One region of the Streptomyces sp. NBC_00271 genome, then DNA from elsewhere that is predicted to be linked to it. Evidence: riboswitches for the same ligand, from Rfam matches in the RefSeq annotation. Region 1 holds a riboswitch; each other region holds the start of a gene.
What was found. A riboswitch is a leader RNA that binds a small molecule or an ion and turns the genes downstream of it on or off. The one in region 1 is predicted to bind S-adenosylmethionine.
Positions count from the first base shown of each region.

Region 2: linked by a shared signal. The riboswitch ahead of OG798_RS17795 (aminotransferase class V-fold PLP-dependent enzyme) and the one ahead of OG798_RS56750 (putative leader peptide) in region 1 are both predicted to bind S-adenosylmethionine.
Region 3: linked by a shared signal. The riboswitch ahead of thrC (threonine synthase) and the one ahead of OG798_RS56750 (putative leader peptide) in region 1 are both predicted to bind S-adenosylmethionine.

Region 1 covers NZ_CP108070.1:9,528,495-9,531,696, forward strand. Annotated here, with positions in the region: gene OG798_RS43320 (YceI family protein) at 46-561, shown strand; gene OG798_RS43325 (glutathione S-transferase C-terminal domain-containing protein) at 625-1,314, opposite strand; gene OG798_RS56750 (putative leader peptide) at 1,467-1,547, opposite strand; SAM riboswitch class IV at 1,578-1,724, opposite strand; gene OG798_RS43330 (amino acid ABC transporter permease) at 2,194-3,159, shown strand; gene OG798_RS43335 (amino acid ABC transporter ATP-binding protein) at 3,156-3,202, shown strand, end outside.
Region 2 covers NZ_CP108070.1:3,819,340-3,822,541, reverse strand. Annotated here, with positions in the region: gene qcrB (cytochrome bc1 complex cytochrome b subunit) at 1-351, shown strand, start outside; gene trpD (anthranilate phosphoribosyltransferase) at 507-1,571, shown strand; SAM riboswitch class IV at 1,756-1,872, shown strand; gene OG798_RS17795 (aminotransferase class V-fold PLP-dependent enzyme) at 2,066-3,202, shown strand, end outside.
Region 3 covers NZ_CP108070.1:5,615,202-5,618,403, forward strand. Annotated here, with positions in the region: gene OG798_RS25610 (MoaD/ThiS family protein) at 1-89, opposite strand, end outside; gene thrC (threonine synthase) at 178-1,506, opposite strand; SAM riboswitch class I at 1,524-1,670, opposite strand; gene OG798_RS25620 (glucosyl-3-phosphoglycerate synthase) at 1,849-2,793, shown strand; gene OG798_RS25625 (alpha,alpha-trehalose-phosphate synthase (UDP-forming)) at 2,907-3,202, shown strand, end outside.

The DNA.
Region 1 (3,202 bases):
GTCGCGCACCCCTGTGCACTGCCCGTAACCGTCTGGAGAACTCTCATGACCGTCGCCGTCGAAACCGGCCTGTGGCAGCTCGACCCCGCCCGTACCACCGTCGCCATCAAGCACAAGACGATGTGGGGCATGGTCACCGTGAAGGGCACCTTCACCGGAGTCGCCGGAGAGGGCGAGGTCCAGCCCGACGGGACCGCCCGCGGCACCATCACCCTGGATGTCGCGTCCCTGGACACGAAGAACGCCAAGCGGGACAAGCACCTCCGCTCCGCCGACCTCTTCGACGGCGACCGCCACCCCACGATCACCTTCGCCGTCCGCGACGCCGTCCTCGGTCAGGACGACACCGTGGAGATCAACGGGCAGCTGACCGTGCGCGGCATCAGCCGGCCGCAGCCCGTCACCGGCCGGGTGACCGGGGCGAGCGCCGACACCGTCACGCTCACCGCGGAGTTCACGGTGGACCGCGACCAGTTCGACATGGGCTGGAACCAGATGGGCATGATCCGCGGCCTGACGACCGTCACCGGCACGCTCGTCTTCACCCGCGCCAAGGGCTGAGCCGACGCGGCGCCGGGGCCCGGGCCTAGGCCCTACCGGCCCCGGCGACCTTGGCGTACGCGGTCAGCGCACCTTGCCGTGGAAGGCCGGGTGGGCGTCGAGCCGACGTACGTAGTCGCGGAGCCCACCGTACGGGGAGAGGGACTCCGTCGGGCCGAGTTGGGTCAGGGCCACCCAGAGGTCGACGTCCGCGGCCGTCAGCTCGTCGCCCAACGCGTAGACGCGCGAGGTGAGTTGCCGGTCCAGCGACTGGAGTGCCGCCGTGCGCGCAAGCGGCGGCGCGGCGGGGGTGACGTCCCGGTCGAGGAGTTCGCGCAAGGCGTCGATGTCCGCGATGAGGGCCGGTGGGTTCAGCCGGGGGAGGCGGGCGTCGCTCTGGCAGACCGGCAGCCCGGCGAGGTCACGCAGGATGTCCGGCGTGTGGTTGCTCACGATCCGCCCGCTCCAACGGTCGCACAGCGCGGGCGCGGTGAGCGGGCCGTCGTAGTGGTGCCAGGTGGCCTCGTACGCGCCGCGCAGTGCGGCGAACGCATCGGGTGTCTCGGCGGGAAGCGTCAGCAGCGTGGTGGCGACCGAGTCGTGGAGACCGAGCAGCTCCAGGGTGACCGAGATGCGCAGCGAGCGCGGACAGCCCTCGACGAGGTACAGCTGATAGCGGTGCGGCGCCGGGTAGAAACCGCCGGCCAGGCCGACGCCGATGCGGCTGCGGATGCGGTGGGGGCGAGGGGCGGCGAGCGAGACTGTCTTGGGCATGACTCTCCAGGCAACGTCGAAGCCCCCGCGGCCCGTTGGGCGGCGGTGGCGGAACGGAGTGACTGCGCTGACGTACGGGCCGGTCCGGATCGTGGGACGTGCCTGACCGGACGGACCGCGTGGACCAGTACGCGCTGGACGGACCGCCTGGACTAGTACGCGCTGGAGACCCGCTGCAGATCGATGTGCAGGCGCCTGGTCAGACCGTTCGCGCTCCTCCTGGCCATTCCCATCGCTCCCGTGTCCGGGGCTCGCGAGAGGCGAGACCACGCTTGCCCCGCCGCACCGGCGGGACCCGGTCGTCACCCGGGGCACCCCGTCGCGGTGGAAGGGTTGCCTGTCAGCGGGCCGGGGCCGATAACCGCGTCGAACGGGAGAAACCCGCACGACGGGCGCTGACAATCGTGACCGTCCCCGTCAGTCTCGGTGCGGTCCGCGGAGCAGTCAAGAAGGCATATGCGCGGTCTCACCACGTGGTCATTCCGGCCGGGGCGCGTTGACATTCGTTTGGGGCCATGCCTAACTTACGCCGCATCGGACCGGATCGATTCCGGTGCGTTCGAGGCCCAGCGGGGCGGAATGGTGACGGTGAACGCGATGTACGCAGCTGACGGGACGACCGCTTCGCGGCGCCACGGCTGCCCCGCCGCCGCACTGTGTTGTAGCTCCCGCGGCGCCCGCTGTCTCTGTCAGGGCTGACCGCTTACGCCTTCCGCGGCGTTGAACGTCCGCACGGCTCGACCCCTTTCGCCCGCCGCCCTGTCGGCGTGCCGTCGGTGAGCCTCTCCTCCCTCCGTACCCCCTGACATCCGTCTGTCCCCGCGCGCACCGCCGTCGTACGGGCCGGCGGCGGTGTGTCCGCATTCGTTGGAGCCCTCCATGAGTGAATCCCTGGGCTCCGCCGTGCCGTTGAGCACGACGGAGCCCCGCCCGGCCGCGGCACAGCGCGTGCTGCCCCTGCGCCACCCCGGCCGCTGGATCGCCTCGGCGATCGTGCTCGTCGTGGTCGCCCAGATCGTCCACGGGCTGGCGACCAACCCCTTCTTCCAGTGGGACCGGTTCCAGTACTGGTTCCTGCGTCCCACGATCCTCGACGGCCTGCTCATCACCCTCGAAGTGACGCTCTACAGCGCCGTGTTGGGCCTGCTCGGCGGCATCCTGCTCGCCCTGGCCCGACTCTCCGAGAGCCCCGTGCTGCGCGCGGTGAGCTGGGTCTACATCTGGCTGTTCCGCTCGGTGCCGCTCATCGTCGTCCTGCTGTTCCTCTACAACTTCAGCGCGCTCTACAAGACGCTGAGCCTCGGCGTCCCCTTCGGCCCCGCCTTCTTCACCTTCGACGAGTCCCGGCTCGCCACGGACATGGTCGTCGCGGTCGTCGGACTGAGCCTCAACGAGGCGGCGTACGCGGCGGAAGTGGTCCGCGGCGGCATCCTCTCCGTCGACCAGGGCCAGCACGAGGCGGCCTCCGCACTCGGTCTGCCCAAGAGCTACCAGTTCACGAGGATCGTGTTCCCGCAGGCGCTGCGCTCCATCACCCCGAACTACGTCAACCAGCTGATCGGCCTGATCAAGGGCACCTCGCTGGTCTTCTACGTCTCGCTGCTCGACCTCTTCGGCTCGGTGCAGAGCATGGGCTCCACCTACCCCGGCGACATCGTGCCGCTCCTGCTGGTCGCCACCGCCTGGTACCTGATCCTCACGAGCGTCGTGTCCGTCATCCAGTTCTACGTCGAGCGGTACTTCTCGCGGGGCGCGCTGCGCTCCCTCCCGCCGACCCCGTTGCAGAAGGTCCGCACCGGTCTGCGTGACCTGCGGGCCCGGGTCCGCAAGGAGGCGGCGATATGACCGGCGAGACGCTCGAGATCCGACCGGCCGCCGTCGAGGTGCG
Region 2 (3,202 bases), 5.7 Mb from region 1:
ATCGTGTTCGTCATCACCAAGCGGGTCTGCCTCGGCCTCCAGCGCCGCGACAAGGACAAGGTGCTGCACGGCCGCGAGTCGGGCATCATCAAGCGCCTGCCGCACGGTGAGTTCATCGAGGTGCACGAGCCGCTCAGCCAGGACGCCCTGCACACGCTCACCGCGCACGAGCAGTACCAGCCCGCCCAGATCGGCGCGACGGTCGACGAGAACGGTGTCGAGCGCAAGGTGAAGGGCACGGAGAGGCTGCGCTCCAAGCTCAGCGAGGGCTTCTACGGGGAGGACAGCCAGATCCCCAAGCCCACGGTCGAGGAGTACAAGGAGATCACGAGCGGCCACGGCCACCACTGATCTTCCGACCGGTTGACCGGTCTTCACTGATCGCCACGGCGAGAGCCTCCGTCCATTGCCTGGACGGGGGCTCTTTGCCGTCTCCGGGCCTGGATAGGGTGTTCCCATCTACACAAGGAGTCCCTTTGCCGGGACGACGGACCCAGGAGCGGCTTATGAGCGCTGTGAACCCCGCTGGAGGCAACACCGCGGCGGGCCGTTCCTGGCCCGTGGTGCTGAACGGCCTGCTCGAGGGCCGCGACCAGAGCGCGGACGACACGGCCTGGGCGATGGACCGGATCATGAGCGGCGAGGCGACGGACGCGCAGATCGCCGGGTTCGCGGTGGCGCTGCGGGCCAAGGGCGAGACGGTCGAGGAGATCTCCGGTCTGGTCCGGACGATGTACGAGCACGCCAATGTGATCGAGGTGCCGGGGGACACCGTCGACATCGTCGGTACGGGCGGTGACGGCGCGAAGACGGTGAACATCTCCACGATGTCGTCGATCGTCGTGGCCGGGACCGGCGCCAAGGTCGTCAAGCACGGCAACCGGGCCGCGTCCTCCGCGTCCGGTGCCTCGGACGTCCTGGAGAAGCTCGGCGTCAATCTGGACCTGACGACGAAGCGGGTGGCCGAGGTCGCGGAGGAGGCCGGGATCACCTTCTGCTTCGCGGTGAAGTTCCACCCGGCGCTGCGTCATGTCGCGGCGGCTCGGGGGCAGTTGGGGATCCGGACCACGTTCAACGTGCTGGGTCCGCTGACGAACCCGGCGCGGGTGAAGGCACAGGCCGTCGGAGTCGCGGACCTGCGTATGGCACCGATCGTGGCGGGCGTGTTCGCCGAGCGCGGCAACTCCTCGCTCGTCTTCCGCGGCGACGACGGCCTGGACGAGCTGACCACCACCGCGACGTCCCGGGTCTGGGTCGTCCGCGACGGCAAGGTCACCGAGGAGCGCTTCGACCCGCGTGACGTCGGCCTCGAACTCGTCCCCGTGGAGGCCCTGCGCGGCGCCGACGCGTCCTACAACGCGGACGTCGCCCGTCGCCTGCTCAACGGCGAGACGGGGCCCGTACGGGACGCTGTGCTGCTGAATTCCGCGGCGGCCCTCGTCGCCCTGTCCCCGACCGACGCGCCGCTCGCGGACCAGCTCCGCGCCGGGATGGCGAAGGCGGCGGAGGCGATCGACTCGGGGGCGGCGAAGCGGACGCTGGAACGCTGGGTGGCTGCGAGCCAGTCGTAGTCCGGTTGTTCGGCCGCGGGCTGGCGGGGGTTGCCCGCGCAGTTCTCCGCGCCCCCAAAAGGGGCGCGGAGAATTGCGCGATCTTTTGCGGGTCTGGGGGCGGAGACCCCAGGTAGGGACTCGGCGTCCCGGCATACGGACGTCGGGTTGCGGGGGGAAGATCTTGTGGCAGGATGCCGTATCAGGTCATGAGCGACAGCCATCAGGCCCCGGCCGGCTGTCCGGCAACCCTCCGTCCGTGGCGGGGTGCCCCGGGTGAAGACCAGGCCGTAGGCAGCGAGGTCTACGGCAAGCGCGGACCCCTCGAGAATCCCAGGGGTCCTGGTCGTTCGAGGGAGCCTTCTGTGAGCAAGCGAATGCGATAGGGCGTAGAGCCCCGCCTCCGCACACCCCTTTTGCCTTTCCTCCCTGCGCCGAGCCGCGCGGGTGCACAGCGGTACCCCCGTGCACCCGGCCCGCGCAGCGATTCCGCCTGCCTCTCACAGGAGCTCGCCATGTCTGTCTCCACCGCTGCCGCCAACCAGACCCTTTGCGCCCCTCTGCCCGTTCTGGGCCGAGATGTCACCGTCCCGCTCGTGACCGGCGGTGAGGTCACCTACGCCGCGCTCGACTACGCCGCCAGCGCCCCCGCCCTCCAGCGGGTGTGGGACGACGTCGCCGCGTACGCCCCGTACTACGGCAGCGTGCACCGCGGCGCCGGGTACCTCTCCCAGCTTTCCACCGACCTCTTCGAGAACGCCCGCAGGACCGTCGCGGAGTTCCTCGACTGCCGGGGCGACGACCAGGTCGTCTTCACCCGCTCCACCACCGACTCCCTCAACCTGCTCGCCGCCACGCTTCCGGCCGACTGCCAGGTGTTCGTCTTCGAGACGGAACACCACGCCTCGCTGCTGCCGTGGAAGGACGCCCGGGTCACCTACCTCGACGCGCCCCGCACCCCGCAGGAGGCCGTCACGGCCCTGGAGCGGGCCCTCGCCGCCCGCGACCCCCACGGCCCGGCCCTGGTCTGCGTCACCGGCGCCTCGAACGTCACCGGCGAGCTGTGGCCGGTGCGCGAGCTGGCCGCCGCCGCGCACGCGCACGGTGCCCGGATCGTCCTGGACGCCGCCCAGCTCGCCCCGCACCACCCGGTGTCGGTGCGGGACCTCGACGTCGACTGGGTCGCCTTCTCCGGGCACAAGCTGTACGCGCCGTTCGGCTCCGGCGTGCTCGCGGGCCGCGCCGACTGGCTGCGCGAGGCCGAGCCGTATCTCGCGGGCGGCGGCGCCAGCCGCAAGGTCACGCGGCGGGTGGACGGCGGTGTGGACGTGGAGTGGCACGAGAGCGCGGCCCGGCACGAGGCCGGTTCGCCGAACGTGATCGGCGCCTACTCCATCGCCTCCGCCTGCAAGGCGCTGACCGAGGCCGGTTTCGACACGCTCGTCGCCCGCGAGGAGCAGCTGATCGGGGCCGTCCGCGCCGGTCTGGCCGAGGTGCCCGAGGTCCGCGTCCTGTCGCTCTTCGGCGACGACGCCCCGCGCGTCGGCGTCATCTCGTTCGTCGTCGAGGGCTGGAACAGCTCGCACTTCGCGGCCGCGCTGTCCGCCGAGTACGGGATCGGGGTGCGGGACGGTCTCTTCTGCGCGCACCCG
Region 3 (3,202 bases), 3.9 Mb from region 1:
TCACCGAGGGTCCCACCCTCGGCCGTCACCTCGGCCTGACCACCGGTGTAGGTGCGCAGGATGGTGGGGATGCGGACGGAAACGCTCATTCTTGTGACCTCCGGTCAGGTAAGGGCTTTTAGGGGCGCGGGGAACTGCGCGACCAGCCCCCACCGGCCCGCAGACGAACAACGACGCTTACGCAAGCCCAGCTTCCCGGAAGGAGTCCAGGCTCGGACGAATGGTCGCCGTCAGCCCCGTACCGGCCACCGCGTCCAGCGTCTTCAGACCATCACCGGTGTTCAGAACGACGGTGGTCAGCGTCGGGTCGAGCAGCCCGCTCTCGATCAGCTTCTTCGTCACGCCCACCGTCACGCCACCGGCGGTCTCCGCGAAGATCCCCTCGGTACGCGCGAGCAACTTGATCGCATCGACGACCTGCTCGTCGTTCACGTCCTCCACGGCCCCACCCGTGCGCCGCGCGATGTCCAGCACGTACGGCCCGTCGGCCGGGTTGCCGATGGCGAGCGACTTGGCGATGGTGTTCGGCTTCTGGGGCCGTACGACGTCGTGGCCGGCCTTGTAGGCGACGGACACCGGCGAGCAGCCCTCGGCCTGGGCACCGAAGATCTTGTACGGCTTGTCCTCGACCAGTCCGAGCTTGATCAGCTCCTGAAGACCCTTGTCGATCTTCGTGAGCTGGGAGCCGGAGGCGATGGGGATCACCAGCTGGTCGGGGAGCTTCCACCCCAGCTGCTCGCAGATCTCGTACGCCAGGGTCTTGGAGCCCTCCGCGTAGTACGGCCGCAGGTTGACGTTGACGAAGCCCCAGCCCTCGCCGGCCGGGTCGCCGATCAGCTCGGAGCAGAAGCGGTTCACGTCGTCGTAGTTGCCCTCGATGCCGACGAGCTCGCCGCCGTAGATCGCGGCCATGACGACCTTGCCCTGCTCCAGGTCGTGCGGGATGAACACGCAGGAGCGGAAACCGGCCCGGGCGGCGGCGGCACCGACGGCGCCGGCGAGGTTGCCGGTGGAGGAGCAGGAGAGGGTGGTGAAGTCGAAGGCGCGGGCCGCTTCGATGGCCTGGGCGACGACGCGGTCCTTGAAGGAGTGCGTCGGGTTGCCGGAGTCGTCCTTGACGAAGAGCTTGCCGGCCTCGACGCCCAGCTCGCGGGCGAGGTTGTCGGCCTTGACGAGCTTGGTCCAGCCGGGGTTGATGTTCGGCTTGTCGGCGACGTCGGCCGGGACGGGCAGCAGCGGCGCATAACGCCAGATGTTCGCGGGGCCCGCTTCGATGCGCGCCCGGAGCTCTTCGGTTTCGTAGGCCGAGAAGTCGTACGCGATCTCCAGCGGGCCGAAACACTCCTCGCAGGCGAAGACCGGGCCGAGCGGCACGCGGTGCCCGCACTCGCGGCAGGAAAGCGCGGCGGCGGGTCCGAGATCCACACCGACTACGGTGGTGGTGTCGCCCGCGACAGGGTTCGTGGTGCTTGCAACAGTCGAACTTGCAACAGTCTGCGCAGCCATGGAGGCGAGGCCCTTTCTCCTCATCTTCCTCACGACGCACTTCGCCGTGAGACGGATTTGGCACCTTCCCTAGCCGGGAGCCTCGCCACATCAATGTGACAGGACCAGCTGGAGGGTTGCCGGGGCTTCATCGGGCCGTATCCCTCTGCCCCTCTGGATGAGCGGTATTCGGTTGTGTCGTGCGGTGGTGCGGTGGTCCGCAAATGATCTACGACATGCGATGGTCATCCGCGTTGTTCAAGACTGTAACCGAAGGCCAGGACAGTTGAGATAGTCGTCCGAACCGCGAGATGGATCACACCGTGAGACACCGGGTGATCAGACAGTGAGGAGCCGCAGACTGTGCTGAAGGAAACTGAGCGCTGGCTGAGCAATCGCTCCTGGTCCGTGACCGATCGCCCGCTCCACAGACTCATGTCCGCCAAACGGGCCACGGGCTCCTCGGTGAGCGTCGTCCTGCCTGCGCTGAACGAGGAGGAGACGGTCGGCGAGATCGTCGCCATCATCCGCCACGATCTGATGCAGCAGGTGCCCCTCGTCGACGAGATCGTCGTCGTCGACTCGGGCTCGACCGACCGCACCTCGCAGGTGGCCGCCGCGGCGGGCGCGCGCGTGGTGCACCGGGACGAGATCCTGCCGCGCATCCCGACCGTGCCCGGCAAGGGCGAGGTGCTGTGGCGTTCCCTCCTCGTGACGAGCGGGGACATCGTCTGTTTCATCGACGCCGACCTGAAGGAGTTCTCCTCGGACTTCGTCTCCGGGATCGTGGGGCCGCTGCTCACCGAGCCCGGTGTGGACCTCGTCAAGGCGATGTACGACCGTCCGCTCGGCGGTGCGGCGGGGCAGGGCGGCCGGGTCACCGAACTCATGGCCCGCCCCCTCCTCAACATGCACTGGCCGCAGCTGGCCGGCTTCGTGCAGCCGCTCGGCGGGGAGTACGCGGCCCGCCGCTCGCTGCTCGAACAGCTCCCCTTCCCCGTCGGGTACGGGATCGAGCTGGGCATGCTGGTCGACGCCCTGCACCTGGTGGGCCTGGACGCGCTCGCCCAGGTCGACGTGGGCGTGCGCAAGCACCGCCACCAGGACGGGCAGGCGCTGGGCCGGATGTCCGCCGCGATCTACCGCACGGCCCAGCTCCGGCTGGCCCGCGGCCACCTGATCCGCCCGGCCCTCACCCAGTTCGAACGGGGCGGGGACGGTTTCGAGCCGCGTACCTACTCGGTCGACACGGAGGAACGTCCCCCGATGGTCGAAATCGCCGAGTACCAGAAACGCAGGGCGGCGTAGAAGCGCCCCGTCAGGGGCGCGGGGAACTGCGCGACGAGCCCCCACCGGCCCGCAGACGGCATACGGCTGAAGGGAACGTTTGAGCGTTTCCACGTGGGGCTAAGTTTCGAGGCATGGCTTCAACGCAAGGCGCCCACAACATCCTCGTCGCCTCCAACCGCGGCCCGGTCACCTACGAGGTCCAAGAGGACGGCTCGCTGCGCGCCAAGCGCGGTGGCGGCGGGCTGGTCTCGGGCCTCTCCGCGATCGGGCCGGACGCGGGGGCCCTGTGGGTGTGCTCGGCGCTCGGCGACGGCGACCGCGAGGCGGTCCGGCGCGGGATCGCCGAGGACGGCGTACGGATGCTGGACATCGACGCCGACGTGCACGCGGACGCGTACAACGGCATCGCGAACTCCGTGCTGTGGTT